2 regions of the Lentzea sp. HUAS12 genome follow, and region 2 is predicted to be linked to the other one. Evidence: riboswitches for the same ligand, from Rfam matches in the RefSeq annotation. Region 2 holds a riboswitch; the other holds the start of a gene.

Region 1 (15,135 bases), 420 kb from region 2:
CATCAAGGACCTGTCGGACCCGGCGCGCAAGATGGACAAGTCGGCGCAGAACTCGGCCGGGGTCGTGTTCGTGCTGGACGAGCCGGACCTCGTGCGGCGCAAGGTGCGCCGGGCCGTGTCGTCGACCGACGGGATCGCGAACCTCGTCGAGATCCTCGCCTCCTGCACCGGCAAGGAGCCCGAGGACTACACGAGCAGGTTCGCCGAGCTCAAGGACGTGGTGGCGGAGGCGGTGATCGAGGAGCTCAAGCCCGTGCGCGACCGGACCCTGGAGCTTCTCGCCGACCCCGCGGAGCTCGACAGGATCCGCGCGGCCGGGGCCGACCGGGCCAGGGAGCGCGCCCAGCACCGGCTGAACGCGGCCCTGCGCCTGTCCGGGCTCAGTTGAGGAGCATCAGGTGAGCAGCTGCTGAAGGGCCGGGACCAGCACCCGGTCGGCCGGCAGCCAGTCCAGGGAGGGCAGCTCGTCGGCGGTGAGCCACCGGACAGCGTTGTGCTCCAACGCTTCCGGCTCACCGCCGGCGAGCTCCGCGGCGAAGATCCGCAACACCAGATCGCGCTTCAACGGCACGTCGGGGCCGACCTGCGGGCCGACGACGACCGGGACGCCCAGCTCCTCCACGCACTCGCGCACCAGCGCGTCCTCGGGCTTCTCGCCGGGCTCGACCCGTCCGCCGGGCAGTTCCCACCGCCCCGCGTGGCTTTCCGGGAAGGAGCGCTGCTGCGCCAGCAACCGTCCACCCCGGACGACCGCCGCGCCGACCACCACCCGCGCCCCGGCCAGTTCCGCGCACCGGCGGGACAGCAACGCCGAACGCTTCTCCAGCACCCGCAACGCGATCCCGCGCGCGACGGTCACGTCGGCGAACCGCCCGACGACGCCGCGCACGGACTTCCACGAGACCCGGTCGATCACCATCGTCCCGGCCCCGGTGACGACGAGATCCGTGTGCAGCTCCAGGAAGTCACCCGCGGCCGACACACCGGACAGATCGGCGCGCGTCACCGTCAACCGGACCCCGAACGGCCCGGCCAGGGCATCTCCCACGCACAGCAGCGGACCGGAGGCCCGGACACCGAGACCCGTGATCAGCGACGTGTCCACCAGGGCACCCGCCACCACCGAAACAGGCGCGTCGACCAGCGCCGACGCTCGCAACTCTGGCACCGGAGCTTGCTACCAGGACGGCCAGCGGATCTCCAAACGCGCACCACCGGCGGGCGACTCCGCGGCCCGCACCGACCCGCCGCGGCGCTGCACGAGGTGCGCCACCAGCGCGAGGCCCAGCCCGAACCCGCCGGAGCGGCGCCCGCGGTCCTCCTCCACCCGGTAGAACCGGTCGAACACCTTGGTGCGGTGCTCGGCGGGGATCCCGTGCCCGTCGTCGTCCACGAGCAGCCGCACGTCCCGGCCCACCGGCACCAGCGTCAGGGTGATCGTTGAGTACGCGTACCGGGCGGCGTTGCGCAGCAGGTTGTCCAGCACCAGCTCGACCTCGGAGCGCGTGGCCGACACCAGGCACGCCGACGGGGGCGCGTTGAGCCGCACCAGCAACTCCGTGTCGAGCCGCGAGATCGCCGCCTCCGCCTCCAGCACCAGGTCCACCGCCTCGGCGCGCGGCGGCGCCCCGGTGTCGGCGCGCGCCAGGATCAGCAGCGACTCCACCAGCGCGCTGAGCCGGATCGACTCCTCGACCACCGACTCCAGCACCTCGATGGAGAAGTCGGGGTCCGGGTGCGCCACCGCGACCTCGGCCTGCGCCCGCACCGACGCGACCGGCGAGCGGAGCTCGTGCGCCGCGTCGCCGGTGAACCTCCGCAGCCGGTCGGAGGCCTCGTCCCGCCTGGCCAGCAGCGCGTTCAACGCCTCGGCCAACGCCTGCAGCTCGTCCCGCGCGAGCGGCACCGGCAGCCGTTCGCCGTGCGGCAGCTCGCCCGCGGCGACGCGCATCCGCTCGACGGGCCGCAACGACGACCGCACCGAGAGCCAGGTCGCGATCCCCACGAACCCGGCCACGAGCACCGCCGCGACGGCCAGCCAGCGCGTGCCCAGCGTGTTGGCCTTGCCGTACCCGAGCAACGTGCTCGCGTAGACCTCCAGCCGGGGCGTCCCGTCGCCGGCGAACACCACGCGCCCGCGGAACCGCAGCGCGGACTCCCCCTCCAGCCGCAGCACCGGTTCCCCGGACCTCAGCACCCGGACGTCCTGCGCCGTCAGGGGAAGCGGCGGCCCACCGTCCACAGGGGACCCCGCCACGTCCAGCAGGCGCGGTTCCGACCTGGCGAGCTCCTGGTCCACCGCGGTGATCTGGATCAACCCGATCAACGCGGGCGCGAACCCGGTGAAGGCCAGCAGGCACAGCAACGCCACCCCGGTGGCGACCACGGTGATGCGGAAGCGCAGCGTCCGCCGCAACCACCAGCGGCGAGGGTTCACCTGTTGCCGAGCGCGCTGTCGAGGTCGGGGGTGGACGCGATGTAGCCGTGGCCGCGGATCGTCCGCACGACCTCACCCGCCCCGACGGCCTCCAGCTTGCGCCGCAGGTACCCGACGTAGACCTCGACGGCGTTGCGGGTGGCCGCCTGCTCGTCCCCCCAGACCGTCCGCAGCAGCTCGTCCTTCGTCACCACGGATCCCGCGCGCGACGCCAGCACGTCGAGCACCGCGTACTCGCGCGGCGACAGCGACACGTCCTGCCCGCCCCAGCTGACCTCGCGCAGCCCGCGGTCGATCACCAGGTGCCCCAGCGTCAGCTTGCGACGGGCCCCTCCCCCGCGCCGCAGCAACGCCCTGACCTGCGCGACCAGCACCACGAAGCTGAACGGCTTGACGAGGTACCCGTCGGCGCCGAGGTCGAGCCCGTCCGCCTGGTCGACCTCGCCGTCCTTGGCCGACACCATCAGCACGGGCGTGCGCACCCCGTCGGCCCGCATGCGTTGCAGCACGCGGTACCCGGACAGGCCGGGCAGCATGATGTCGAGCAGCACCACGTCGAACGCCCCGGTCAGCGCGACCCGCAACGCCGTGGGCCCGTCGGAGGCCGTGACGACCTCCATGCCCTCGGCCGACAGGCCACGCTCCAACGCCCGGCGCACGCCGGCTTCGTCGTCCACGACCAGCACTCGAGGCTTCACACCGCACAGCATGCCGCCCGAGGCTCTCAGCTGCCCGCAAGATCTCAGCCGACTCTCAGAAAAAAGCAGGGCGCAGGCGGGAAACCGCAGGTCCGAGTAGTCTCAGCACCATCTCAGCAACCCACCACCAAGCTATGGGTACAAGCCCTTGGAGGAGGGGAACCACTGATGAACAAGCGAAAGGTGACCCTGGCCGCCGCGGCGGCCGGTGTGATCACCGGAGCGGCAGGCCTGAGCCTGCTCGCGATGCCGGCGGGTGCGGGCCAGCCGCCCACCCTTCCGGACGTCTCCCCGGAGGCGCTCGTCGAGCAGGTCCTGACGAGCAAGCCCGGCGCGTTCGGCGGAACCGTGGAGGTCGACAACAAGCTCGGCCTCCCGTCGATCGCCGAGATCCCGCAGCTCGCCGACGGCAAGCACAGCGCCCGCATCTGGACCGACGGCAACGGCAAGTTCCGCGCCGCCCTGCCGAACGGCCAGTCCGAGCAGACCATCGTCAACGACGGCACGACCACGTGGGCGTGGAACTCCGCGGACAACGAGGTCACGAAGTCCGAGCACAAGGCGGACGAGCCGAAGCCCGCCGACGAGAAGGCCAAGTCGGTCGACCCGGCCGAGGCCGCCAAGCAGATCGTCGGCCTGACCAAGGAGTTCAGCGAGATCAGCGTGGACGGGACGGCGCGCGTCGCGAACCGTGCCGCCTACGAGCTCGTGCTGACCCCCAAGGCCAGCGAGAAGACGCTGATCCGCGAGGTGCGGGTCGCCGTCGACTCCGAGCTCAAGATGCCGCTGCGCGTCGCCGTCCTGACCAACGGCACGAGCGAGCCCGCGGGCACGGTCGGCTTCAGCGAGATCAACGTCGGCCCGCAGGACTCGAAGCTGTTCGAGTTCACGCCGCCCGCCAACGCCAAGGTCACCACGCCGGAGGCCAAGGAGCAGCGGGCGGACCGCACGCCCGAGCTGGGTCTCGAGCAGGCCCTGCAGGGTGAGGACCCGCAGATCTTCGGCACGGGCTGGGACACGGTCGTCGGCGCGAGGATTCCCGCCCAGGCCATGACGCAGGTCCCGGCCGAGGCACAGGGTCTGGTCGACAAGTTCACGAAGAAGGTCAGCGGCACCTGGGGCAGCGGCCAGCTGTTCACCACCAAGGTCGCCACGATCCTGATCTCCGACGACGGCCGCGTGGTCGCGGGCGCCGTTCCGGAGCAGGTGCTGTTCGACACGATCGGACAGGTGAAGTGACCACCTCGACCAGCGCGCCGGTGACAGCGCCTTCGAAGACCGCTGTCGCCGCGCGGACCAAGGGACTGCGCAAGGAGTACGGGAGCACGGTCGCCGTCGACCGCGTCGACCTCGAGCTGCCGGAAGGAGCCGTGCTCGGCATGCTGGGCCCCAACGGGTCCGGCAAGACGACCACGATCCGGATGCTGCTCGGGCTGGTCCGCCCCACGCAGGGGGAGATCGAACTGCTCGGACGGCCGCTGCCGGAGGGAGCCGAGCAGGCGCTGCCCCACGTGGGCGCGCTGGTCGAGGGTCCGGGGTTCCACCCGTTCCTCAGTGGACGGGAGAACCTCGTCAGGTGTGCCGCGTTCGAGCCCTTGCTGCCTCGCAAGGAGATCAAGCAGGCGGTCGAGGACGCCATCGAACGCGTCGGGCTCGCCCAGGCGGCCCACCGCAGGTACCGGGGGTACTCGCTCGGCATGAAGCAACGCCTCGGCCTGGCCGCGGCGTTGCTCGTGCCGCGCAAGCTCGTCGTGCTCGACGAGCCGACCAACGGCCTCGACCCGGCGGGCACGCGGGAGATCCGCAAGATCATCGCGGACCTGCACGCGGCCGGCAGCACGGTGCTGGTGTCGAGCCACCTGCTGAGCGAGGTCGAGGCGACGTGCACGCACGTCGCGGTGCTGCACCGCGGAACCGTGGTGGCGCAAGGAGAGCTGACCGAGCTCCTGCAGGCGGGGGGATCCGCGCTGCAGGTGATCACGCCGGACGTCGAGAAGGCGCTGAGCGCGTTGCGGCAGGCCAAGATCTCCGCGCGCCCGCTCGGTGACGGCCTGCGCGTCGAGCTCGCGGGGACGAGCGCGCCGCAGGTGATCGAGACGCTCGTGCAGGGAGGCGCCCGCGTCTTCGAGGCGACGCGCTGGAAGACGGGCCTGGAGGAGCTGTTCGCGCGGCTCACCGAGGCCGAGGAGGCCGAGCGCGGGATGTCCGCCGTGGACACCCTGGACGGGGGACGGCGATGATCACGCGTCAGTTCGGTTCCGAGGTGCGCTGGATGCTGCGCAGGCCTCGCACGATCATCGGCCTGTTCGGCCTGGTGCTGGTGCCGATCATCATCAGCTTCGGCATCTGGACCGCGGGCGACGACGAGGGCGGTGGCGGCGGCCCGGGACTCGCCGCGATCATCCAGGGCAACGGCCTGGTCGTGCCGATCTTCACGTTGTTCCTGTCGCTCAACCTGTTGTTGCCGCTGGTGGCGTCGATCTGGGCGGCGGACGGCCTGGCGGGCGAGGCGCAGCACGGCACGTTGCGCGGCCTGCTGGTCGCACCGGTGTCGCGCGTGCGGCTGCTGTTCGTGAAGCTCTTCGGCCTCACCGCGATGTCGTTGTTCGCCGTCACGCTGATGGCCGTCGTCGGCATCATCGCCGGCACCGCGTTCCTCGGCTCCGACGGCATGATGACGTTGTCCGGCACCACGCTGGGCACGGGCGAAGGCCTGCTGCGCATCGCGTTGTTCATCGTCCTGGTGACGTTCCAGATGGTGTCGATCGGCGCGGTCGCCCTCGCCGTCTCGGCGACCACCGAGCACCCGCTGGTGGTGCAGGCGGCGACGATGACGACGATCATCGTGTTCCAGGTGCTGTCGCAGTTCCCGTCACTCGACTGGCTGCACCCGTTCCTGATCACGACCGGCTTCCCCGGCCTGATCGACGTGATGCGCGACCCGATCCCGCTCGGCCAGATCTGGGACAGCACGCTGCTCGCGGGCTGCTACCTGCTGATCGGCACGGGCCTGGCCGCGATGCGCCTCATCACGAAGGACAACTAACGCCGGAAGCCGCCTTCGCTGTTGATCACCTGACCGGTGATCCACTGAGCGTCGTCGGTGCACAGCCAGGAGATCAGCCGGGCGGCGTCGTCCGGCCGGCCCCAGCGCTTCAACGGCATCCGCTCGTTCACCAGTTCCGTGAGCTCCGGTCCGGCCCACCCCGTGTCGGTCGGGCCGGGGTTCACGGCGTTGACGGTGACGCCCCGGTCCGCGAGCTCGTGCGACAGCGTCGCGACGATCGCCGCCAGCGCCCCCTTCGAGGCCGCGTAGGCCACCTCGCCGGGCATCGGGCCGAGGTTCTGCCCCGACGTCAGGAACACGACCCGCCCGCCGTCGTTCCCGGTCCACCGCTTGGCAAACGCTTGCGCGAGCAGGATCGACGACCGCGTGTTCACCGCGTAGTGCTCGTCGAGCATCGCCGCGTCCACCTCGGCCAGCGAGCCGTCGCCACCGGACCGCGCGTGGTTGCACACCAGCACGTCGACCCGTCCGAACGCTTCGACGGCCGCGGCCAGCAACTCCTCCGGCGCCTCGGGCCGGGCCAGGTCGACGGCCAGCCCTGAAGCGCCGAGGTCCGCCAGCACCTCGTCCACGTCGTCGGCGCCCCACGGCTGTGAGACGTCGTGTGCGACGTGGTGCTGCACGAACACTTCGGCGCCCAGCCCGCGCAACCGCGAGGCGATCGCGTAGCCGATTCCCTGCCGCCGGCTCACACCCGTGACCAGCGCGACGCGTCCCTCGAGAAGTCCCATAGGGCTCCATGCCTACCCGACGCGCGCGACGCCGTCCAAGTCGATTGCGAGCCGCACGCGGTCGCCGACGGACACCGGCCCGACGGCCTCGTACTCCTCGCCGCCGATCTCCACGAGCAGCCGCACGTGGTCGCGCCGGTGGACCCGTTCGACGACGGTGCCCTCCAGCAGGCCGTCGGGGTCGACCCGCAGCGCCGTGGCCCGCAACCCGACTCGTTCGACGTCCAGCCCGACGAACGAACCGGGCACGAACTTGTTGCAACCCAAAAACTTCGCCGTCTCCACGTCCACGGGGGACGACCACACCTCGGCGGGCGGGCCGACCTGGACGATCCGGCCGCGCGACATGATCGCCACGCGGTCGGCCAGGGTGAACGCCTCGTCGTGGTCGTGCGTCACGACCAGGGCCGTCGTCGCGGCCTCGCGCAGCAGCCGGGCCAGGTCGACCGCGAGCTGTTCGCGCAACGCCCTGTCCAGCGCTGACAGCGGTTCGTCCAGCAGCAGCAACCGGGGCGAGGGCGCCAGAGCACGTGCCAGCGCGACCCGTTGCTGCTCACCGCCGGACAGCTGCGTGACCCGGCGGTCGGCATAGCCTTCGAGCCCGACGAGTTCCAGCAGCGACAGCACGCGCTTGTCCCGCGCCTCGCGCTCGGTCTTCTTCATCCGCAGGCCGAACGCCACGTTGCCGGCGACCGTGCGGTGCGGGAACAGCTGGCCGTCCTGGAACACCAGCCCGAACTCGCGCCGGTGCACCGGGACACCGGCCAGGTCGGCGGAGTCCCACCGCACCGCACCGGCGGAGGGCTTCTCCAGCCCGGCGACCGTGCGCAGCAACGTCGACTTCCCGCACCCCGAGGGCCCGAGCAACGCCACGACCTCGCCGTCGGCCACCTCCAGCGACACGTCCGACACCGCGGCCGTCCGTCCATAGCGGACGGTGATCGAGTCCAGCTGCAGTGCCATCAGAACTCCCCGCTGCCCGGCACGCGCAGCCGCTCGATCAGCAGCACGCACCCGACCGTCACGACCATCAGCAGCGCGCACGCCGCGTAGGCCATCTGGCTGTTCAACTCCCCCGGCCGCGACATCAGCCGCGCGATCACCACCGGCAACGTCGGCGCGTCCGGCCGCGCCAGGAAACTAGTCGCCCCGAACTCGCCCAGCGCCACCACGTACCCGAACCCGGCCGCGGCGGCCAGAGACCGGCCCACCAGAGGCAGGTCCACCTCACGCCAGACCCGCGCCGGCGAGGCGCCCAGGGTCGCCGCCGCCTGCCGCAGCCGTTCGTCGACGGCCCGCAGCACCGGCAGCACCATCCGCACGATCAACGGCGTCACCACGAGAGCTTGGGCCAGCGGCACCAGCATCGGCGACGTCCGGAAGTCGCCGGGCAGCGCGTCCATCGTGATCAGGTAACCGAAGCCGACCGTCACCGCGGACACCCCGAGCGGCAGCATCAACGCCGTGTCGAGCACCTCGGCGAACCGGGCCCCCGACCTGCGCAACCCGACCAGCACCACGGCCGAGAACACCCCGACCACCAGCGCCACGAGGGTCGCGTCGAAGGCCGTCCGCAGCGAGTTCACCGCGGCGTCGATCCCCGTCACGGCCAGCGTTCCGCGGTCGCCCCGGGTGTTCAGCGCCACGTACCCGGCGAGGCTCCAGCCGTCCCGAGTGGACAGTGAGCGCGCCACGAGCCCGACCACGGGCGTCAGCAACGCCACGACGACGGCGAACGCGGCGGTCACCACGTACCACTCACCACCGGACGGCTTCCGGGCGAGTTCCTCCCTGCCGCGCAACGCCAGCGCGGTCTCGCGCCGACGCCGGGCCAGAGCTCCCAGCACCAGCACCGCCAGCACGGCGGCGAACTGCAGCAACGACAACGCGGCCGCCCCGGACAGGTCGAACAGCTCGACCGTCCGCAGGTAGATCTCGGTCTCGAGCGTCCGGTACCGCGACCCGCCGAGCACCAGCACGACGCCGAAACTCGTGGCGCAGAACAGGAACACGACCGCGGCGGCCGACCCGATCGCCGGCGCCAGCGCGGGCAGCACCACCGACGCGAACGCCCGCGGCCGCGAGGCACCCAACGCCCGCGCCGCGTCCTCGGCGCGCCGATCCGTGTGCGCCCACAGCCCGCCGACGGTCCGCGCGACCACGGCGACGTTGAAGAACGCGTTGGCCAGCACGATCGGCAGGAGCCCGCCGTCGGGCCAGAACGTCCGGAAAGCCAGGCCCACCACGACGGTCGGCAGCACGAACGGCACCATCACGGCCGCGCGGACCAGTCCGAGGCCGCGGATCTCGCAGCGTGCCAGCACGAACGCGAGCGGCATGCCGGCGAGGACCGCCACGAGCGTGGAGGCCGCGGCCTGGCCGAGGGTGAAGGCGACGAGCTCCCAGGTGTCGGCTTCGAGGACCGCGGCGAGCACACCGCCCTCGCGCAGGCCCAGGTCGACGATCGCGAGGACCGGCCAGGCGAAGAAGAGCGCGAGGAAGGCCAGCGGCAGCAGCGCTGCCGCCGACCACCCGGCACGAGCGGAGATCCGGCGAACCGGCCCGCCCGTCCGCGAACTCAGCCCTGCACCAGCTTGCGCCACTGCTCGACCCACGCCTCGCGGTTGTCCTTCACCTCGTCCGCGGGCAACGACTGCGGCGAGGCGGGAAGCGGCGCGTCCTTGGCCCACGACTCGGGCAGCGCGACGCCCTCGCGCGACGGGTACACGTACATCTGCTCGGCCACCTGGGCCTGGAACTCCTCGCCCAGCAGGAAGTCGAGGACCTTCTTGGCGTCCTCGGTGTTCTTGGCGCCCGACAGCACGCCCGCGTACTCGACCTGGCGGTAGCAGGTGTCGAGCACGGCCTTGGTCCTGCCGCCCTCCGCCGACGGCGACGACGCGTACGACACCACGATCGGCCGGGTGCCCTTGGTGGCCGAGAACTCCTGGTTGTAGGCCTCTTCCCAGCCGCTCACGACCTTGACGCCGTTGGCCTTGAGCTTGGTCCAGTACTCCTGCCAGCCGTCCTCGCCGAACTTCGCGATCGTGCCGAGCAGGAACGCGAGACCGGGCGAGGACGTGGCCGGGTTCTCGACGACCAGCTGGTCCTTGAACTTCGGGTCGACCAGGTCCTCGTACGACTTCGGCTCGCCGGCCGTGAGCTTGGCCGGGTCGATGTTGAGGCACACGTCACCGACGTCGACGGCCTGGAGCCGGTTCGAGTCGTCGGCCTTGTACCGCTGGGCGCCCTTCGAGGCCTCCGGCGAGGCGTACTCGGCGAACACGCCCTCGCTGAGGGCACGCGACGCGAACGTCGAGTCGACGCCGAACGCGACGTCGCCGATCGGGTTCGACTTGGTCAGCACCAGCTTGTTCGTCAGCTCGCCCGCGTCCCCGCTCGCGAGCTGCTTCACGGTGATGCCCGAGGACTTCTGGAACTCGTCCAGCACCTCCTGCTTCACCGCGAACGAGTCGTGGGTCACCAGCGTGACCTCGCGCGACTGCGGCGCGGTCGACGTGCCGGCCGAGCAGCCCGTCAGCGCCAGAGCAGCGAAAACAGCACAAATCCTTCTCACAGCAACCTCTCCCTACGCCGGTATGACCCGGATCAGGTGGACGGTCGAGGGCTTGCGAGCCCTCCTCTCAGCCCGGCGCTTCACCGGACTCCCGTGGTAAACGCGCAGCTTACGTGACGTGGTGGGACGATCAGGACATGGCCGAGCTGTTGAGCGACGATCAGTTGGACGACCTGCTGCCGAAACTCCCCGGCTGGTGCCCGCAGGACGCGGCACTGGTGAAGACCGTCGAGCTGGAGAGCTTCTCCAAGGCGATCATGGTCGTGAACCGGATCGCGGAGATCGCCGAGAACGACAACCACCACCCGGACATCGACATCCGCTACAAGACGCTGACATTCCGCCTGAGCACGCACTACAAGGGAGGAATCACCGCCCTGGACGTGAGTCTCGCCGAGGAGATCGACGGAGTCCTGGACGCCCTGGCCTGATTCGGTCAAGATGTGCGCTGCCGCCGCCCGCGGAAATGAGAGGGAACACCCTCATGCGGATGCGCACACCTCTGTTCGTCGTGGCGCTGGCCGGCAGTCTCCTCCTCGTCCCGGCCGCGGCCCAGGCCGTGCCCTGTGCCGTGACGGACACGATGATCGAGGCCAGCCAGGCCTGGGTGACCAGGGGAACCGATCTCGCGGCGAACACCTGGTCCAACGCGGGTTTCCACACCGGCAACCTCGCCCAGGTGCGGACGACCGGGATCAGCAACCACAAGACGTGGCCGTGGGTGCAGGCGAACCACTACCTGCTGCCGGTCGACCCGGCGCACCCCTTCGCCCCGGACGCGCAGGCGACCGGTGAGCCGTACCTCGACGTGGCGTACTTCCACCCGGAACCCGAGGTGCTGCAGCCGTTGCGCGACAACCTGCGCGCCCAGGTGCGGGATGGTGGCACGTACTGGAGGTCGCCGGACGCGCTGAACATGGCGCTGCCGTCGTTCACGCGGATCGCACTCGCCGACCACGACCAGGCGATGCTGGACTACTCGTTCCGCTCCTACCAGAGCCTCAAGGCGCGCACGTTCAACGAGTTCACGGGCCTGTGGAGCCTGAACGCGCAGACGAACGGCTGGGCTGTGCAGGGCCTGGCCAAGGCGGTGGTCGCGCTCCCCGCCGACCACCCGTACCGCGCCGAGTACGCCAGGACGCTGGCCAAGAGCGTGCGGACGTTGACGTTCCTGCAACGCCACGACGGCTTCTGGGGCGCCACCGGCAAGGACTCGGCCGCCACCGCGATGATCACTTACGCGATCGCGGCGGGTGTCAACGCGGGCGTGCTCGACCGCGCCACCTACCTGCCGCACGCTCAGAAGGGCTGGCAGGCGTTGCTGACCGCGCTCGACGCCGGCGGACTGCTCGGCTGGACCGCGGCCCGCAACTCCTTCAAGCCCGCGTCAGCCGGCGACTCGGCTGGGTTCGCCGTCGGCAGCCTCCTGCTCGCCGGACAGCAGCTCGTCCCGCTGACGCCGGGCTGCTAGCCCGATCGCGACCAGCGTGAGCACGCCCGCGGCCGGATAACCCCAGCCGAGCACGACGAAGATCCACGGCCGCGGGAAGTCCCAGATGTTCGGCTGGGCGAGCAGCAGGAACGAGATCAGGTAACCGCCGGTCAGCAGCACCCACAGGCCGGCGGTGATCTTGCAGAGCAGGTGCCCGCCCTCGTAGACCAGCCACAGCAGGGCGGGCACCATCCACACCCAGTGGTGGCTCCACGAGATCGGCGAGACGAGCAGGCCGAGCATCTGCACGCTGACGATCAACGCCAGCACGTCCTTCGTCCTGCTGACCGCGAACCACGTCAACGCCGCGGCGACGAGCACGGCGACGATGTAGATCGGCCCGGTCTTCACGTCGTAACCGACCGTGCGGCTCAACGCACCGCGCAGTGACTGGTTGATGGCGCTGCCGACCGGCCCGACGCGACTCGCGTCACCGAGGAGCTGGAACCAGAACTTGTCCGACTGCGACGGCGAGATCGCCCAGCCGATCCCGTACACGACCACAAAAGCGACGAACGACCACACAGCGGCCATCCACCGCCGCTGGATCAGGAAGTACAGCCCCGAGATCGCGGGCGTGAGCTTGATGCCCGCGGCGAAACCGACCCCCGCCCCACCGATCCAGTTGCGCGCGCTGGCGAGCGTGCCGATGAGGATCGCGACCAGCACCAGGTTGATCTGGCCGTAGTTGAGCGTGGTGCGGACCGGCTCGATCCACAGCGTCAGCGCGGTCCACAGCATCACGCGGCGCGGGTCCTGCAGCTTCAGCAGTTTCAGCGTGACGTGCACGATGTAGTAGAGGCAGCCCAGGCAGATCAGCTGCCAGATCCAGCGCGAGGCCTCCCACGGCACCCAGCTCATCGGCGTGAAGATCGCGGCCGCGAACGGCGGGTAGGTGAACGGCAGCGGGAACACGTCCGCGTACTGGTCGAGCCGCCACTCGTAGAGGTCGCCGGAGAACAGGTGCGGCGAGCCGTTGCGGTACACCAGCAGGTCGATCATGGTCATCTTCGTCTGGAACGCGACCATGAACAGGTGCCCGAGCACCGACAACGCGAACAGCCACGGCGCTACGGAGAGCACTCGCGCTTCCACAGCACGGAGTTTCACCCCGAAAACGTTACCCGAGGCAACGTTGTGGGGTACCCCGGCGTCATAAGGACGGGAGAGATCGCAAGAGGGAGTTTTTCTGATCATGTCTGTTGATCTTGTTGTTGCCGCTGTCGCCGCTCTGGCCATGCTGGGGGTCGCGTTCGGAGTGTTCGCCGCTGCCGCACGCACGAGGAACAACGTGTGAAACCGTTGTGAGACAAAAAGAAGGGGGAGCCTCCACAAAGGAGGCTCCCCCTTCACCGTTTCCGAGGGGAGGAACGGTGAGCGATGAGTCTTTAGAAGTAGTGAGCCCGGCCGCCGATCGGCTTGCCGACCGCGCCGAGGACGGCGAGGATCGCGCCGATCACCAGGAGCACCACGCCCAGCGTCGTCAGGATGCTGATACCCATCAGCCATCCGACGACCAGCAGAATCAGACCGAGGACGATCATTCCAACCTCCAGGTGGGGAATCCTGATGTAGAGGTACCCGACCGCGGTAGGTACAAACCTCGCTTCATACATTCGTCAGTGATATAAGCAGCTTGCGCGCTTCCTCGGTGCCGCGGTGCCGCAACATCTCGTAGATCGGCAGGGCTTCCGCCAGGTGTTCTCGTGCGGCGTCGTGCTCCCCCAGCAGGATGTGGACCTTCGCCAGCCGTACGAGGCCCTCTCCGAGGTAGTAGGTGTGGTGCATCTCCCGCATCCGGTCGACCGACAGCCGATAGCTGTGGACGGCCTCGGCGTAACTGCCCAGCTCGACGTGGATGTCCCCCAGCGTCTCGGCGTTGTTCGCGTGGGGCATGGACAGCGGGCCTGTGTACCCGGCGAACGACACCTCCGCCTCCATGCACAGCTCGATCGCCCGTTCGCGGTCACCGACCTGTTGGTGAGCCCGCGCGTATGCCGCGAGGTAGCAGCCTCGCTGGTACTCGCCGAGGTCGGAGAGCTTCGGGTACAAACCGGCCAAGATGTCCAGCGACCGTTGGTGCTGCCCGAGTTCCTCGTACACGAGAGCCAGCCCGCGCGAGACGTCAGCCTGGCCGTCGACGTTGTCCATCTCCTCTTCACAACGCAGTGCCGAGCGCAGGTGGAACTCGGCCTCGAGAAAAGCCCGTTTCGCCATGTAGATCCCACCGAGAGCGCGGTGAAGGCGCTGTCGGCCGAACACGTCGTCCCGTCGTTGTGCCGCGGCCAGCGCGAGCAGTTCAACTTCCTCGACCTCGGCCAGCAGTCCTTGACGCAGCATGGAGAGGTGGAGCGTGTAGACCAGCCGCCAGGTGAGGTCATCCGCACCTGCCGCCACCATCTCCCTCACCAAGCCCAGGAGCACCGGCTGCTCGACCTGGATCCAGAGTTTCGAGGCCTGCACGTCCGGTATCGGCGTGACCACGGCCCCTGGCGACGGAGGTGCCATCGACGTCCACCTGGCCCTGGGCTCGGTCAGGCTGTTCGCCTTCAGCGCGGTGTGCACGTAGTGGTCGAACATCCGCTGCTGCGCTTCGACCTGCTGGTCCTGCGACAGCTCGCCGAACCGTTCGGCTGCGTAGTCCCGCACCAGGTCGTGCAGCAGGAACCGTCCGGTGCTCGTCGTGGAGACGAGGCTGCCCGCGACCAATTCGCTGAGCGCGCGCCGTGCCTCCTCGACCGACACGGCGGCGAGGCTCGCGGCGGCCTCGACGGTGAACTCCGGGCCGGGGTGGCGGCCCAGCGCCACGAACACGTCCGCCGCGACCCCGCTGACGGACCGCAACGACCAGGAGAAGACGGTGCGGACGTCCGTGGCGGGGTCGTCGATGTCGAGGGCCTTCAGGCGTTCCCGCTCCAGCTCGTCCGCGAGTGACGTGAGCGGGTCGCCGTAGGCCGCGCGGGCGGCCACGATGCCCAGCGCGAGCGGCAGTCCCGCACACCGCTCGACGAGCCGCGCGACGGCGTCCGGCTCGGCCGCGACCCGTGCCGCACCGATCCGCTCGGTCAGCACCTCGACCGCGGCCCGCTCGTCCATGACGTCCAGCGCCACGGGACGGCCCGTGAGCCCGTCG
Region 2 (15,135 bases):
GATCAGCTCGGCGCTCGCCCGCGGTGCCTCGGTGCCGGAGGCGGTGCGGTTCGGCAAGGACTTCATCGTGAAGTCCGTCGAGGCCGCCTACCCGCTGGGCGCGGGCTCGGGACCGGTGTCACCGTTCTGGAGGCTCGGCGGCTGAGGACCCTGCTGCGCACCCTCGTCGAGGCACAGGCAGAAGGGGTGACCCGCGGGATCCAGCAGCACCCGGACGTGCGGCTGCGGCTGGAACTCCGTGAGAACCGCCCCCAGCGCCACCGCCTCGGCGACGGCCGATTCCAGGTCACCGACCTGGAAGTCGAAGTGCATCATCGGGCGCTGCCGCCCGTCCTCGGGTGGCCAGACCGGCGGCCGGTAGCCGTCCGCCTGCTGGAAGACGAAGAACGGACCGTTCGGCGAGGCCGCCACGATCGCGGTGCCCGGCTCCTCGTGGCCGACGTGCCATCCGAGGAGCTCGGCGTAGAACCGCGCCAGGGCACCGGGGTCGGGGGCTTCGATCGACGTCCCCCACCACATGCCGGCGGTCCGCGACTTCACGGCTACTTGGACTCCTCGCCCACCAGGGTCTCCAGCGCGTCCAGGGCGCTCACGAGCGCGGCGACGTGTTCGGGCGTCAGCTGCTCGATCCGCCGCTGCAGCTCGCGCACCCGCGCGGACCGCACGCCGGACACCATCGTCTCGCCCTCGGGCGTGGGGGTGGCGAGCCAGGCGCGGCCGTCCTGCGGGTCGGGTTCGCGCTTCACGTACCCGGCCTCGACCAGCGCGGCGACGATGCGGGACAGCGTCGGGGGCGCCACGCCCTCCTTGGTCGCCAGGTCGCCCAGACGCATGGGGCCGCACCGGGCGAGGGTGGCGAGCGCGGAGACCGCGCCGGGGCCGAGGCCGGGGGAACCGGTGCGTCGCAGCAACCGGGCCAGCCGGCCGATCGCCAGGTACAGGCGCGCGGTCGCGTCCTCGACCTCGGCGTCAATGGGGGCCGTCACGGCTTGTCGTCCTCCTCGGCGGGAATTCAGCTAGTGCTCAATCATCCCCCAACACGTGAGTACCCAAGGTAGCGACTCAGAGACCCGGCGAAGACGCTTGGGCCCAAAAGCGCTGCGGAATCCGTCCGGCCAAGCGCGCCAGCCGTCCGCCCTCGACCGCACAACGCATGGCGGCGCCCATCCGTTCCGGGTCCTGGGCTCGTGTGACGGCGGTCGCCAACAGGACCGCTGAGCAGCCGAGTTCCATCGCGAGAGCGGCGTCCGAGGCCGTGCCGATGCCCGCGTCGAGAACTACTGGAACAGATGCACGAGAAGTGATCAGCTCGATGTTGTGGGGGTTGCGGATTCCCAGCCCCGTGCCGATGGGAGAACCCAGCGGCATGACCGTCGCGCACCCGATGTCCTCCAGCTTCCGCGCCAGCACCGGGTCGTCGTTGGTGTACGGCAGGACGACGAACCCGTCGTTGACGAGCCGTTCCGCCGCGTCCAGCAGCTCGACCGGGTCGGGCAGCAGGGTCTCCTCGTCGTGGACGACCTCGAGCTTGACCCAGTTCGTCTCCAGCGCCTCCCGCGCGAGCTGCGCGGTCAGCACGGCCTCGGCGGAGGTGCGGCAGCCCGCGGTGTTCGGCAGGACCTCGATTCCAAGGCGCCGCAACAACTCCAGGACGCCGGTCTGCCCGGCCGCGTCGACCCGGCGCATCGCCACGGTCGTCAGCTCGGTGCCGGACGCGACCAGGGCCCGTTCCAGCACCGACAGGTTCGCGGCTCCGCCCGTGCCGGTGATGAGCCTGGAGCGGAACTCCCGGCCCGCGATGATCAGCGGATCGTCCACGTCAGCCTCCCTGGACCGCGGTCAGCACCTCGACGACGCCACCGTCCGGCACGATCGTCGAGTCCCACAACGCCTTCGGCACCACGGCACCGTCCAAGGCCACCGCCACGCCCTTCTCGGGTGCCCCCACCAGCGTCACGACCGCGGCCACCGACGTGCCCTCGGCCAGGTCGCGGGAGGTCCCGTTCACCTGTGCCCTCACGAAGTTCCTCCTCGAAGCAGCTCGACCACGACCTGTGCGGTGTGCGGGGCCAGCAGCAGACCGTTGCGGTGGTGACCCGTCGCCGCGATCACGCCGGGCTCCAGCCACCGCACGACGGGGACGTTGTCCGGGCTGCCCGCGCGGAACCCCACGGCGGCCTCGGTCAGGGCGTACTCGGCGATGCCCGGCAGCACGGTTTCCGCGTCGCGCAACAGGTCCCGCACGCCCGCGACGGACACGTCGGTGTCGAACCCGGCCTCGTACTGGGTCGCGCCGACGACCAGTCCGTCGTCGCGCGGCACCAGGTAGACGGGACGGCCGGAGACCAGCGCGCGGATGGTGTGACGGGGTGGCGGCAACGCTCCGGGGCGGTGTGTGAGCCGCAGGATCTCGCCCTTGACCGGGCGGATCACGTCCCGCAGAGCCGGGTGCAGCGACCCGCTCCACGCCCCGGCCGCGATCACCGTGACCCGTCCGTCCACATCGGAGAGAACACCGGCCTCGCGACAAGCCTTCCGCAGTGCGGAAAGCAGCAGCCTGTTGTCGACGGCGAGGTCACCGGACGCGTACACGCCACCGCGCACCGCCGGCCCGAGCGAGGGTTCGAGGGCCCGGATCTCCCGCGAGGTCAGCAACTCCCCCGCGTGCCGCAGGTCGGCGAGGTCGCCCGGCTGCGTGCCGACGGCCAGCGTTCCGGCGTCGAACAGCGGCACGCCGATCGAGGCGGCGAACGACGGCCACAGCGCGAGGGCCTCGACACCCTGCGCCACCACGGCTTCCTCGCCGGGCCACGCCTCCGTCAGCGGTGCGAGCATCCCGCCCGCGACCCGCGAACCCGCGTGCGGCGAGCCCAGGTCCGTGACGGAGACGGAGAACCCGGCCCGTGCCGCGGACAGGGCCGCGGACAGACCGATGACGCCGCCACCCAGGACGGCCACTTCCACACTGCTCAAGGCATTCACGCTCCCTGCGCCGGCATGACCCGGATCAGGTTCGACGGTCGGAGCGAACCACGCTCCCTCTCAGCCCGGTGTTCTCCAGGCTCCCGTGCGGACCGCCTTCAACATAACGGTTAACGTGCGTGCGTGCCAGGACTCGACGGAAACCTGATCAGGCAACGACTCGCCGACGCGACCCTCTACCTCTGCACGCCGAACCGGCCTGATCTGGCCGAGTTCGCGGACGCGGCCCTCGCGGGCGGCGTCGACATCATCCAGTTGCGGGACAAGTCACTGGAGGCGAAGCAGGAGATCGAGGCGATCGAGCTCCTCGCCGAGGCCACCGAACGCCACGGCAAGCTGCTCGCCGTCAACGACCGCGCCGACATCGCGCACGCCGTCGACGCCGACGTGCTGCACCTCGGCCAGGACGACCTGCCCGTGCCGCTCGCCCGCAGGATCATCGGCGACGAGGTGGTGATCGGCCGCTCCACCCACGACGTCGACCAGATGACGGCGGCCGCCGGGGAACCCGGCGTCGACTACTTCTGCACCGGCCCCTGCTGGCCGACCCCGACCAAGCCGGGCCGCCCCGCACCGGGCCTCGACCTCGTCCGCGCCACCAGGACCGATCGCCCGTGGTTCGCGATCGGCGGCATCGACCTGACGAACCTGCACGAGGTGAAGCAGGCCGGCGCGACCCGGGTCGTCGTGGTCAGGGCCATCACGGACGCCGAGGACCCCCGCCGCGCCGCCGAGTTGTTCAAATCCGAACTTGATCGTTGAAATTTGAACTAAAAGGCGTACGCTCGAAGACGTGAGCGCACCTGTGCTGTACCTGAGCCACGGGGCTCCCCCGCTGGCCGATGACGAGACGTGGACCAGAGAGCTCAAGGACTGGTCCGCCGCCCTTCCGCGCCCGGAGGCCGTGCTCATGGTCTCCGCGCACTGGGAGGAGGCGCCGACGACCATCGGCGCGACCACGACCGTGCCGCTGGTCTACGACTTCTGGGGCTTCCCGCAGCGGTACTACGACGTGACCTACGAGGCACCGGGCGCGCCGGAGCTCGCGGACGACGTCCGCAAGCTGCTGGGCGGCCACGTCGAGCAGGACGAGGAACGCGGCCTCGACCACGGCGCCTACGTGCCGCTCAAGGAGATGTTCCCGGACGCCGACGTGCCGGTGCTGCAGATGTCCTTGCCCACGCTCGACCCGCGCAAGCTGCACGAGGTCGGCCGCAAGCTGGCGCCGTTGCGGGACAAGAACGTCCTGATCGTCGGCAGCGGGTTCATGACGCACAACCTGAGCTGCGTGAACTTCCCGGCCGGACCGGACTACGAGCCGCCGTCGTGGTCGAAGGAGTTCGACGACTGGGCGCACCGGCAGCTGGCCGCCGGTGACGTGGACGCGTTGCTGGACTTCCAGGTGAAGGCGCCCGCCGCCGGGATCGCCCACCCGCGGACCGAGCACTTCGCACCGCTGTTCGTCGCCCTCGGCGCGGCGAGCGACGAGAAGGCGCGCACCAGCGTCGAGGGCTTCTGGTACGGGCTCTCGAAGCGATCAGTGCAGTTCAGCTGAGCCTTCGAGGAACAGGGTGGCGAGCCGCCGCGCGATCGCGGGCGTCCCGTTGCGGACGCCCCCGCTCGCCATCAGCAGCAGCACCAGGTCGTCGACCGAGAAGTCCGCGCGCAGCCTCCCGGTCGCCTTGGCCCGGCGGATCAGCTCGGTGAGCTTGTGAAACGCCGTCTCGCGCACGACGCCGAAGTCGATCGCCCGCGGGTAGGCGGTCGTGAACGCCGCCGCGAACCCGCGGTCGAGCACGTGCAGCCGGCAGATCTCCTCCACCGTGTGGCAGAAGCCGAGCCACGGGTCGGGGTGCGCCAGCCCGTCGTCGACCGCGGCCGTGCACGCCGCCATCTGCTCCGAGAAGGCCTCCACCACGAGCGCCTCCTTGGTGGGGAAGCGGCGGTAGAGGGTCGCCGGACCGACCCCGGCCCGGCGGGCGAGCTCGCGCATCGGCACGTCCAGGCCCTCCGTCGCGAACGCCTCGCGCGCGACCGCCATGATCCGGTCGCGGTTGTCCTGGGCGTCCGAACGCAGGTTGTGGGTCAGATTCGCCGTCACCGTCTCAGTTTCCTCTAAGCGGACGCCCTGTTCCACTAATTTCGCGGCCATGCGAGCACTCCAGTTCACCGAGTACGGGCCCGCCGACGTGCTGCACGTCGCCGAGGTCACCGAACCGCACGCGGGCCCTGGCCAGATCCGGATCGCCGTGCGGGCATCCGGGGTCACGCCCGCCGACGCCGGACTGCGCGCGGGACGGTTCGGCGCGCGGCTGTCGCTCCCGCACGTGCCGGGCGTGGACGCGGCCGGGGTCGTCGACGAGGTCGGCGAGGGGGTGAGCGGTGTCGAGGTGGGCGACGAGGTGTTCGGGATGGTCGACCTGGCCCGGCTCGGCGGCGCCAACGCCGAGTTCGCGGTGCTGGCGGCGTGGGCGCCCAGGCCGTCGGCGCTGAGCTGGGAGCAGGCGGGCGGAGCGGCGGCCAACGTCGAGACCGCCACCAGGGCGCTGGACCTGCTGGACGTGCGCGACGGCCTGACGGTGCTGATCGCGGGTGCGGCGGGAGGCGTCGGAACGGTGGCGCTCCAACTGGCGGCGGCGCGGGGAGCGAACGTGATCGGCACGGCCGGGCCGTCCACGCAGGACTTCGTCGCGGAACTGGGCGCGACTCCGGTGGTCCACGGCGAAGGGCTGGCGGACCGGGTCTCGGCGCTCTCCGCCGACCGGGCCGTCGATGCCGTCCTGCACTGCGCGGGCCCGGTGCCGGACCTGGTGGCGATCGCCGGCTCGCCGGACCGCGTGGTGACGATCGCCGACCTGTCCGGCGAGCACGGGGTTCGGCTGACCCACACGGCGGGCGGTCCCGGCTCGGATCCTCAAGCGCTGCACGGTCTCGCCATCGCGGCCGCGCTCGCGGAGCGGGGCTCGTTCACCGTGCCGCTCGCCGGGGTCTTCCCCCTCGCCGAGGCCGCCGACGCGCACCGGCTGAGCGAGACGGGCCATGCCCACGGGAAGATCGTGCTGGTCCGATGAACGCGAGAGCGCCGCGACACCAGCAGGTGCCGCGGCGCTCTCAGCTCAGGACTAGCCCCGCGTGAGGGTCAGGCCGTAGCGCGACAGGATCGGGTTGACCGGCTGGAAGTACGTGGTGCCGCCGGACGAGCAGTTGCCCGAACCGCCGGAGGTCACGCCCTGGGCCTGGCCGAAGCCGGAGCCCGCCACCCACGAACCACCCGAGTCGCCACCCTCGGCACAGGCGTTGGTGCGGGTGAGGCCGCGCACCTGGCCCTGCGGGTAGTTCACGGTCTGGTTGAACGCCTGGACCGTGCCGCAGCGCCAGCCCGTGGTGGAACCGGAACGGCAGATCTGCGAGCCGACCGCCGCCTGGGTGGAACCCTTCACGACGACGTTCGTGCCGTTGTAGCGGTTCACCCACGGCCGCGAGGTCCAGTTCGCGTTGGTGCGGACCCACGCGTAGTCGTTGCCGGGGAAGACCGAGCCGGCGAAGGTGCCCTGGGCGACGCGGTTGAAGCCGGAGACCGCGGTGCCGGTGGTGCCGCAGTGGCCGGCCGTGACGTAGCCGCCCGTCACGGAGAAGCCGAGCGAGCAGCGGCCGCCGCCCATGTAGATGGCGTCACCGCCGCGCGAGTCGTACAGCGGCGTCGGGCTCTCGGTCACCTCCTCGACCTTGACGGTCGAGCCGATGGACTTCGCGGTGGCGATGAAGCTGTCCGCCGCCGCGTCCCGCGCGTTCTTGTTGACCTCGACCACGACGGCGTTCGACTTCTCGTCGACGCGCCAGCTCGTGATCGACTTGGGCGCGCTCATCATGTCGAGGACCGACTTGGTCCCGTTGAGCTGGGCGAGCGAGCTCTTCACGACCTGGGTGTCCGCACCGGTCACGGAGAGTCCTGATTTGGTCACGGCAACGGTCAGTCTGCCGCTCGCCTGGTCGATCCAGGCTCCGCCGAACGCGTCGCCCAGAGACGCCTTGGCGGACTCCGCGACCTCGCTCGCCTTCTGGTCAGAGGCCAACCGGACGCGGGCCTGGTCAGCGTTCAGGCCCAAATCACGCTCCACCGCTTGGAGCAATTCGGCCGGGTAGCTCTCCGTATCGGAACCGGTTGGGGCGACTGGTGCGGCAGGGGCGCCAAACGCCGGTACGCTGAGAGCAGTGACGACTCCGGTGGCGAGCAACACGGCACCGGTTACACGGGCCGCACTCGTGCGGTTCATCAAGCGTCTCCCTCACTTTCGGGTGCAGGGGAACCCGAGAGTCGGTTGCAGGGACCTCTCTCGGGGGCTCTAGGGGGACGGGTGGTGGGGCGGCGGCAGGGGTCGCCCCACCCCTCCCGTCCTCGGTCGCAACGCGAGTCCACGGCAGGCGCCGGGCTCAAGCGGACGTACCACGAGCCTCATTGCGCCTCCTCCCGGTCTGTTATGACCGATTTACTTCGCCCGTTCGAGTGAAGTTGCGGAACTCTTGGCTATGACGCCCCGCCTCGAACGTGAACGAAGTGTGTCACAGCTCACGACAGATCAACTCCGGTGCGTAGCCATTGACAGTTAACTATCGCTCAACGTAGTGAACTGATCACCGAATGGGGTCGGCGCTGGAGGAGGGCGCGGGACTGTCGCTCGGCTGTCCGGAACCTGTCGACGTCGTCGTGGGTTCGGTGGTCGTCGTGCTGCCCGACGACGACGGGGTGGACGCGCTCGGCGGGACCGTCACGGTGACCGTCTCGGTCTTCGTCGTCTCGGTGTGCGTCTCGGTATGGGTGCTTGTGGACGGTTTGCCCGTATCGGCCGTCACGGGTTTGCCGGTCACGAGCTGGACGCTCGTCGCGGTGAGGACGGTCACGACGAACACGAGCAGACCGCCGACAGCTATTACCTGCCAACGCTTTTCGCGTTCCATCGACCGTTGGTAGAACACGGCGCCGACGGTCGTGACGACACTCGCGAGGATCGCACCGACGATGGTGCCGACGAGGTTGAGGCGAAGGCTCAGAACGGCTGCTGTGGTGGCCGCGAGCACACTCGCGATGAGCTTGACGGGGGTGATCTTCTCCTTCTCAGACATGACACCCGTAGGACGTTGGGCACAGTTCACCGGTTGTGCCCCGGTGACGTGCATCATCGACCCATGCGCCTGGTGACCCTCGAAGACGTCCGCGCGGCCGCAGCCGCCATCGCCCCGCATGTCGTCCGCACCCCGTTGCTCCCCTTCGACTCCGGCCTGTGGATCAAGCCCGAGTCGTTGCAGCCGATCGGTGCGTTCAAGATCCGCGGTGCCGTGAACGCGTTGTCCCGCATACCTTCCGAGGACCGGGCACGCGGTGTCGTGGCGTACTCGAGCGGCAACCACGCGCAGGCGGTCGCCTACGCGGCCAAGACCCTCGGCATGCCGGCCGCGATCGTCGTGCCGGAGAACACCCCGCAGCTCAAGATCGACGCGACGCGCGCGCACGGCGCCGAGGTGTTCGTCGTCGGCATCACCGAGCGCGAGTCCCGCGCGTACGAACTGGTCGAGGAGCGCGGCGCCACGCTGATCCCGCCGTTCGACCACGCGGACGTGATCGCCGGCCAGGGCACCGCCGGTCTGGAGATCATCGCCGATCTCCCCGACGTGGCAACGGTTCTGGTGCCGGTGAGCGGTGGTGGACTGATCTCCGGCGTCGCGGTGGCGGTCAAGGCGCTGCGCCCGGACGTCCGCGTGATCGGCGTCGAACCCGAGCTCGCCGGCGACGCCGCCGCGTCGTTCGCCGAGGGCAAGCAGGTCCGCTGGAACGCGCACGACCGCGCCCGCACGATCGCGGACGGCCTGCGCGCCGAGCCGTCGGAACTCACCTGGGCCCACATCAGCGAGCTCGTCGACGACTTCGTCACCGTCTCCGAGGACGAGATCCGCGACGCCGTGAACCAGATCGCGCGCCGCACGCGGGTCGTCGCCGAGCCGAGCGGCGCCGTGCCCGTCGCCGCGTACCTCAACGCGAAGCTGCCGGACGGTCCGGCCGTCGCGGTGGTCTCCGGCGGCAACATCGAGCCCACCCTCCTGGCGTCGATCCTCGGATGATCGCGCTCCCAGACATCCGATCGGCGGCGGCGGTGATCGCGCCCCACGTCGTGCGAACGCCGCTGCTGCCGTTCGGAACTGGATGGATCAAGCCGGAGAACCTGCAACCGATCGGCGCGTTCAAGCTCCGCGGCGCGCTGAACGCGTTGGCACGCCTGGAGAACAGGTCGAACGGCGTGGTCGCGTACTCCAGCGGCAACCACGCCCAGGCCGTGGCCTACGCGGCCCGCCTGCACGGCGTCCCGGCCGCGATCGTGATGCCGGACAACACCCCGGCGGTCAAGGTCGAGGCCACCCGCGCGCTGGGTGCCGAGGTCTTCATCGTCGGCATCACCGAACGCGTCGAACGCGCGGAAGCCCTGGTCGCGGACCGCGGCGCGGCCCTGATCCCGCCGTTCGACCACCCCGACGTGATCGCCGGCCAGGGCACCATCGGCCTCGAAGTCCTCGAGGACCTGCCGGACGTAGAGACCGTCGTGGTGCCGATGTCCGGCGGCGGTCTGATCTCCGGCGTGGCGACGGCGATCAAGTCGCTGCGCCCGGACGTCCGCGTGCTCGGCGCCGAACCCGAGCTGGCCGCGGACATCGCGGAATCGCTCACAACGGGCGAACTGGTGCGCTGGGACCCGCTGAAGCGCGCTCAGACGGCCGCTGACGCGTTGAGGGATGAGCCCTCGGCGCTCACCTGGGAGCACATCGGCCGGTACGTGGACGACGTGGTCACGGTGTCGGAGGACGAGATCTTCGGGGCGATGGCGCGGCTGGCCCGGCAGGCGCGGCTGGTCGCGGAGCCCAGTGGGGCCGTGGCGGTGGCGGCGCAGGAGAAGATCGGCGGGGGCGGGGGCGGGGTCGCGGTGGTGTCGGGCGGGAACGTGGAGCCCGCGCTGCTGGCGAGGCTGCTGGCGGGCTGAGCTGGGACGCCGGGCTGCGGCTGGCAGCAGGCGGTAGGTGGTAGGTGGTAGGTGCGGAGTGCCGCAGGCACCGGCCCCTACAGCGGCGCCCTCTCCCCGCCCGACCGGATGTGCGTCGGCGGCCCCTCCACCCCGCAGTGCAGGCACTCGCCGGGGTGCGGCGCCTCCTGCTGCTCCGGCGCCGCCGCCAGCACCCGGTTGTCCACGCCGAAGGCCAGCACGCCACCGATGATCGCGGCCACCGCGCACAGCACGAGGGCCATCTCCCACCCGGCGGTCATGACGGCCGGGTTCGTGTAGTCGTCGCCCGTCAACCCGACGGCCGCGGGCAGCACGGCCGTCGCGAGCAGGCCGCCGGTGCGGGCCACGGCGTTGTTCACGCCGGAAGCCACACCCGCGTGGTGATCAGGGGCGGAGGCGAGCACGGTCGCGGTCACCGGGGCCACCACGATCGCCAGGCCGACGCCGAACACCAGCACACCGGGCAGCACACCGGTCACGTACGAGGCACCAGGCGTGGCGTTGCGCAGCAACAGCATGCCCACACCGACGAGGATCGGCCCGACGATCAGCTGCAACCGGGGACCGTAGCGCTGGGCGATGCGCCCGGACGTCGACGAGGCCAGCAGCATGATGATCGTGATCGGCACGCTGGCCAGGCCCGACGCCGTCGGCGAGTAGCCCAGCGAGATCTGCAGTTGCAGCACGAGCAGCACCATCACGCCGCCCAGCGCCGCGTAGACGAGGAACGTCAGGACGTTCGAGACCAGGAACGTCCTGTTGCGGAACAGCTCCGGTGGCACCAGCGGGTCGGACGACCGCTTCTGCACCACGCCGAACGCGATCATCGCGACCAGTCCGGCGAAGGCCACCAGGTAGGACTGCTCGACCAGACCGCCCGTCAGCAGCGCGAGGCCCAGGGCGCCGACCAGGGCGGACAGGTAGTTCGGGTGGCCCGCCTCGTCGTCCTGCGACTCCGGCACGAACCGCAGCGCGAGAACCACGCACAGGGCCGCCACCGGCAGGTTCACCAGGAACGCGAGCCGCCACGACCAGGCCTGCACGAGCAGTCCGCCGACCAGGGGCCCGACGGCGGTGGCCACGCCGGAGAGGCCCGACCACGCGCCGATCGCCCGCGAGCGGTCCTCGCGGTTGAACGACGACTGCAGGATCGCCAGCGCGCCGGGTGTCAGCAACGCGGCGCCGACGCCCTGCAGCACACGGGCCGCCACCAGCACCGGGACGTTCCACGCGGCACCGCACAGCAGCGACGCGACGCCGAACCAGATCACGCCGACGACGTAGACGCGACGACGTCCGAACCGGTCGCCGAGCGAGCCGGCGACCAGGATCAGCGAGGCCAGGGCCAGCAGGTACCCGTTCAGGATCCACTGCAGGTCGGTGACCGACGCGTCGAACTCCGCGCCGATCCTGGGCAGCGCCACGTTGACGATCGTCCCGTCGAGCATGGCCATGCCCGACCCGAGGATCGTCGTGGTCAGCACCCAGCGGGCGCGTGGCGTGCCCCAGGCGATCAAGACGGCCGGTTCAGCGTGGCGACGAACTTGTAGCGGTCGCCGCGGTAGACCGAACGCACCCACTCGATCGGATTGCCGTCGGTGTCGTACGAGTGCCGTGAGAGCAGCAGCATCGGCAGGCCGATGTCCGCGCCGAGCAGTTCTGCCTCTTCAGGCGACGCGAGGGCGGTCTCGATCGTCTCCTCGGCGTGTCCCATCTCGACACCGAACCGCTCGGACAGCACCTGGTACAGCGAGGCGCCGGGCGCCAGGTACCGGCGCAGCCCGCGGAAGCGGCCCAGCGCGAGGTGGGTCGTCTCGATGGCCATCGGCTCGTTGTCGGCGAGGCGCAGGCGGTGCAGCCGCAGGACCTTGGCGCCGGGACGCACGCCGAGCAGCCGCGCGAGCTCGGCCTCCGCGGGCATCTCGGAGGCCTCGATCAGCTTGGACGACGGCACGCGGCCCTGGGCGCGCATGTCCTCTGTGTACGAAGACAGCTGCAACCTCTGGGCGACCTTGGGTTCCGCCGCAAAGGTGCCCTTGCCCTGCACACGGAGCAGCCGGCCTTCCACCGTGAGCTCGGCGAGCGCCTGGCGGACGGTCGTCCTGGAGACGTCGAACTCCGCGGCCAGCGACCGTTCCGTCGGGATCGGCGAACCGGGCGGCAGCGCCCTCAACAGGTCGAGCAGGTGCCGCTTGAGACCCCAGTACTTGGGTTCGCGTTGCGCACGCGTCCTGGCGTCCACGCCTGATGCAGGCGTCGTCTCCAGCATGGCCTCCTCCTCGCACTCCATGTCACGCATCACAAGGATGCCTTGTCCGTGTCGATTCGTGCGTCCGAACCCCCGACATCCGTCCCGAAATTCGTCCGATGACTTCGCAACGTCTTGGTCACGCGCTTGACAGACGCGGTGACGCAGCACACGCTGTTCCGCATTGGTCTACACCACTTGGACGTTCCGGCCGAGAGCCGGGCTTGGTGAAAGGGCGCGAACTGTGAAGGGCTGGAGAGGACTCGCTGTCGGTGCCGCCGCGCTGGCAGTGGCCGTGTCAGGTTGTGGCACGAGCACGAGCAGCGGTGGCGGCACGGAGACCAAAGAGATCACCGTGTGGCTCATGGACGGCTCCGCGGCGCCGACCCTGACCGACGCCTTGAACAAGGAGTTCGAGTCGGCGAACGGCATCAAGGTCAAGTACGAGGTCCAGAAGTGGACCGGCATCCAGGAGAAGCTGACCACCGCGCTGGCCAGCAGCACGCCGCCGGACGTCATCGAGCTCGGCAACACCCAGACGGCGTCCTTCGCCGACCAGGGCACGCTGGCCGACCTGACCGCTGACGCGGGCCAGTTCAACGGTGGCGAGTGGCTCGGCGGTCTCAAGGACTCGCTGACGCTGAACGGCAAGCAGTACGGCGTTCCGTTCTACGCCGCGAACCGCACGGTCATCTACCGCACCGACCTGCTGCAGGCCGCGGGTGTCGCGCAGCCGCCGACCTCGCGTGCCGAGTGGATCGACGCGATCAACAAGCTCAAGGCCGCGAACGCGTCCAACCCGGACTTCCAGGCCCTGTACCTGCCCGGTCAGTCCTGGTACTTCCTGCTGTCCCTCATCTGGGACGAGGGCGGCGACATCGCCAAGCAGGACGGCGGCAAGTGGACCGGCACGCTCGACACCCCGCAGGCGAAGGCGGGCTTCGAGGCCTACAAGGCGATCTACGACGCGTCGGCCACCAAGAAGGTCCCGGCTGACATCGACGAGGCGAAGCCCCAGCAGATGGAGGTCTTCGGCACGGGCAACGTCGGCATGATGGTCGGCCTCCCGTGGGAGCTCGGCGGCGCCGTGAAGGCGAACGCGGACCTGGCCACCAAGACCGCGGCCTTCCCGATCCCGTCCAAGAAGGCCGGCTCGTCCGCCCCCGTGTTCCTCGGCGGCTCGAACCTCGCCATCCCGGCGTCCTCCAAGAACGCGGACGCGGCCAAGAAGTACCTGGCCCTGCTGTCGTCCAAGAAGTACCAGGACATGCTCGCCGAGGGCGGCGCGGTTCCCGGCACCTCGAAGGACACCGCGAAGCTCGCGAGCAACGCGATCGGCAAGGCCATGGCGGACTCGTCCCCCAACGGCAAGGTCACCCCGGTGACCCCGAAGTGGGCGGCCGTCGAGGCGGGCCAGAACCCGCTGAAGGACGCTCTCACCGCGTACCTGACCGGCGCGAAGTCGCTGGACCAGGCCACGAAGGACGCGAGCGACGCCATCACCAAGGCCATGGCCTAGCCAAGCTGAGATGACGGCCGTCGAAACGACCGAAACGGCAGCGCCGGCAGGGGACATCCCTCCGGCGCTGCCGCCTGCCGTGACGGGTGGGGCGCGCAAGCGCCGCCGCCGGGGCAGCGCCTTCGACCGGGCGCTGCCCTACCTGCTGCTCGCTCCCGCTCTCATCGCGATCCTCTGGCTGATCGGCTGGCCGGTCGTCTCCGTCTTCGTGACGAGCTTCCGCCAGCTGAACCTCGGCGAGCTGGTTCGCGGCGAGATCGTGTGGACGGGCCTCGACAACTACACGACCGTGCTGCAGGACGAGCGCTTCTGGGAAGTCTCGCTGCGGACCGTCGTGTTCACCGTCTCCGTCGTCGGGGCGTCGGTGGGCGCGGGCCTCGGCATCGCCCTGCTGATGCGCGTGCTGACGCCGTGGGTGCGGATCGCCCTGCAGATCGCGATGCTCTGCGCGTGGGCCATGCCGATCCTCGCGTCGACCACGGTCTACCAGTGGATGTTCGACCAGAACTACGGCATCTTGAACAAGACGCTGGTGCAGCTGGGCTTCGACTCGTTCGCCGGCTACTCGTGGTTCTCCTCGGGCTCGTCGACGCTGTCCGTCGTCGGCCTGTTGATCATCTGGCAGGCGATCCCCTTCCTCGCCTTCTCGCTGTACGCCGGACTCGTCGGCATCCCGCGCGACCTCTACGAGGCGGCGGGCATCGACGGCGCCTCGCCGTGGCAGACGTTCCGCGCGGTGACGTGGCCGGAGATCAAGTCGCTGCTGATGATGGTGACGTTCCTCTCGACCCTGTGGGACTTCAAGGTCTTCGCCCAGATCTGGGTGTTCCGCGAGGGCGGTCCCAGCGGGCAGAGCACGACGCTGCCGGTCCTGCAGTACCTGGAGGGCATCGCGAAGAGCCACTTCGGCGTCGCGGCCGCGATCTCCGTGCTGATGATGGTCATCCTGGGCCTGATCACGTTCCAGTACCTGCGGAAGCTCCTGCAGACCGAGGAGGGGAAGATCTGATGCTCAAGAAGTCGGCGGCCAACGTCGCTGGTCTCGCACTCGCTCTGTTCTTCCTCTTCCCGACGTACTGGATGATCACGACGGCGTTGAAGCCCAAGGGCTCGACGATCACGTCGGACTACGACCTCGTCCCGTTCTCGGTGACGTTCTCGAACTTCGTCACCGCGTGGACGAAGCCGGGCTTCCTGTCGTCGCTCGGCAACAGCCTCCTGGTGACGCTGACCGCGGTCCTGGCCGCGATCGTCATCGGCATCACGGCGGCGGTCGCCATGTCGCGCTTCGCGTTCCGCGGCCGCAAGAGCTTCGTGCTGCTGATGCTGGTCGCGCAGAT

Evidence for each region. A riboswitch is a leader RNA that binds a small molecule or an ion and turns the genes downstream of it on or off. The one in region 2 is predicted to bind thiamine pyrophosphate.
Region 1: another riboswitch for thiamine pyrophosphate. It lies ahead of ND450_RS27840 (thiamine ABC transporter substrate binding subunit); the one in region 2 lies ahead of ND450_RS29940 (FAD-dependent oxidoreductase).

Annotation. Positions count from the first base shown of each region.
Region 1 covers NZ_CP099738.1:6,114,236-6,129,370, forward strand. Annotated here, with positions in the region: gene trpS (tryptophan--tRNA ligase) at 1-388, shown strand, start outside; gene ND450_RS27795 ((deoxy)nucleoside triphosphate pyrophosphohydrolase) at 395-1,168, opposite strand; gene ND450_RS27800 (cell wall metabolism sensor histidine kinase WalK) at 1,178-2,437, opposite strand; gene ND450_RS27805 (response regulator transcription factor) at 2,434-3,147, opposite strand; gene ND450_RS27810 (hypothetical protein) at 3,304-4,374, shown strand; gene ND450_RS27815 (ABC transporter ATP-binding protein) at 4,371-5,375, shown strand; gene ND450_RS27820 (ABC transporter permease) at 5,372-6,181, shown strand; gene ND450_RS27825 (SDR family oxidoreductase) at 6,178-6,933, opposite strand; gene ND450_RS27830 (ABC transporter ATP-binding protein) at 6,946-7,896, opposite strand; gene ND450_RS27835 (iron ABC transporter permease) at 7,896-9,536, opposite strand; gene ND450_RS27840 (thiamine ABC transporter substrate binding subunit) at 9,512-10,510, opposite strand; TPP riboswitch at 10,503-10,613, opposite strand; gene ND450_RS27845 (4a-hydroxytetrahydrobiopterin dehydratase) at 10,648-10,941, shown strand; gene ND450_RS27850 (glycoside hydrolase family 88 protein) at 11,001-11,981, shown strand; gene ND450_RS27855 (mannosyltransferase) at 11,898-13,112, opposite strand; gene ND450_RS27860 (DUF6131 family protein) at 13,391-13,546, opposite strand; gene ND450_RS27865 (BTAD domain-containing putative transcriptional regulator) at 13,611-15,135, opposite strand, start outside.
Region 2 covers NZ_CP099738.1:6,530,643-6,545,777, forward strand. Annotated here, with positions in the region: gene thiD (bifunctional hydroxymethylpyrimidine kinase/phosphomethylpyrimidine kinase) at 1-145, shown strand, start outside; gene ND450_RS29920 (VOC family protein) at 88-540, opposite strand; gene ND450_RS29925 (MarR family winged helix-turn-helix transcriptional regulator) at 543-986, opposite strand; gene ND450_RS29930 (thiazole synthase) at 1,063-1,818, opposite strand; gene thiS (sulfur carrier protein ThiS) at 1,820-2,020, opposite strand; gene ND450_RS29940 (FAD-dependent oxidoreductase) at 2,017-2,973, opposite strand; TPP riboswitch at 2,968-3,079, opposite strand; gene thiE (thiamine phosphate synthase) at 3,106-3,744, shown strand; gene ND450_RS29950 (dioxygenase) at 3,776-4,537, shown strand; gene ND450_RS29955 (TetR/AcrR family transcriptional regulator) at 4,520-5,083, opposite strand; gene ND450_RS29960 (NADP-dependent oxidoreductase) at 5,133-6,053, shown strand; gene ND450_RS29965 (S1 family peptidase) at 6,105-7,088, opposite strand; gene ND450_RS29970 (hypothetical protein) at 7,615-8,103, opposite strand; gene ND450_RS29975 (threonine/serine dehydratase) at 8,167-9,096, shown strand; gene ND450_RS29980 (threonine/serine dehydratase) at 9,093-10,007, shown strand; gene ND450_RS29985 (MFS transporter) at 10,085-11,545, opposite strand; gene ND450_RS29990 (GntR family transcriptional regulator) at 11,542-12,297, opposite strand; gene ND450_RS29995 (sugar ABC transporter substrate-binding protein) at 12,521-13,795, shown strand; gene ND450_RS30000 (carbohydrate ABC transporter permease) at 13,806-14,804, shown strand; gene ND450_RS30005 (carbohydrate ABC transporter permease) at 14,804-15,135, shown strand, end outside.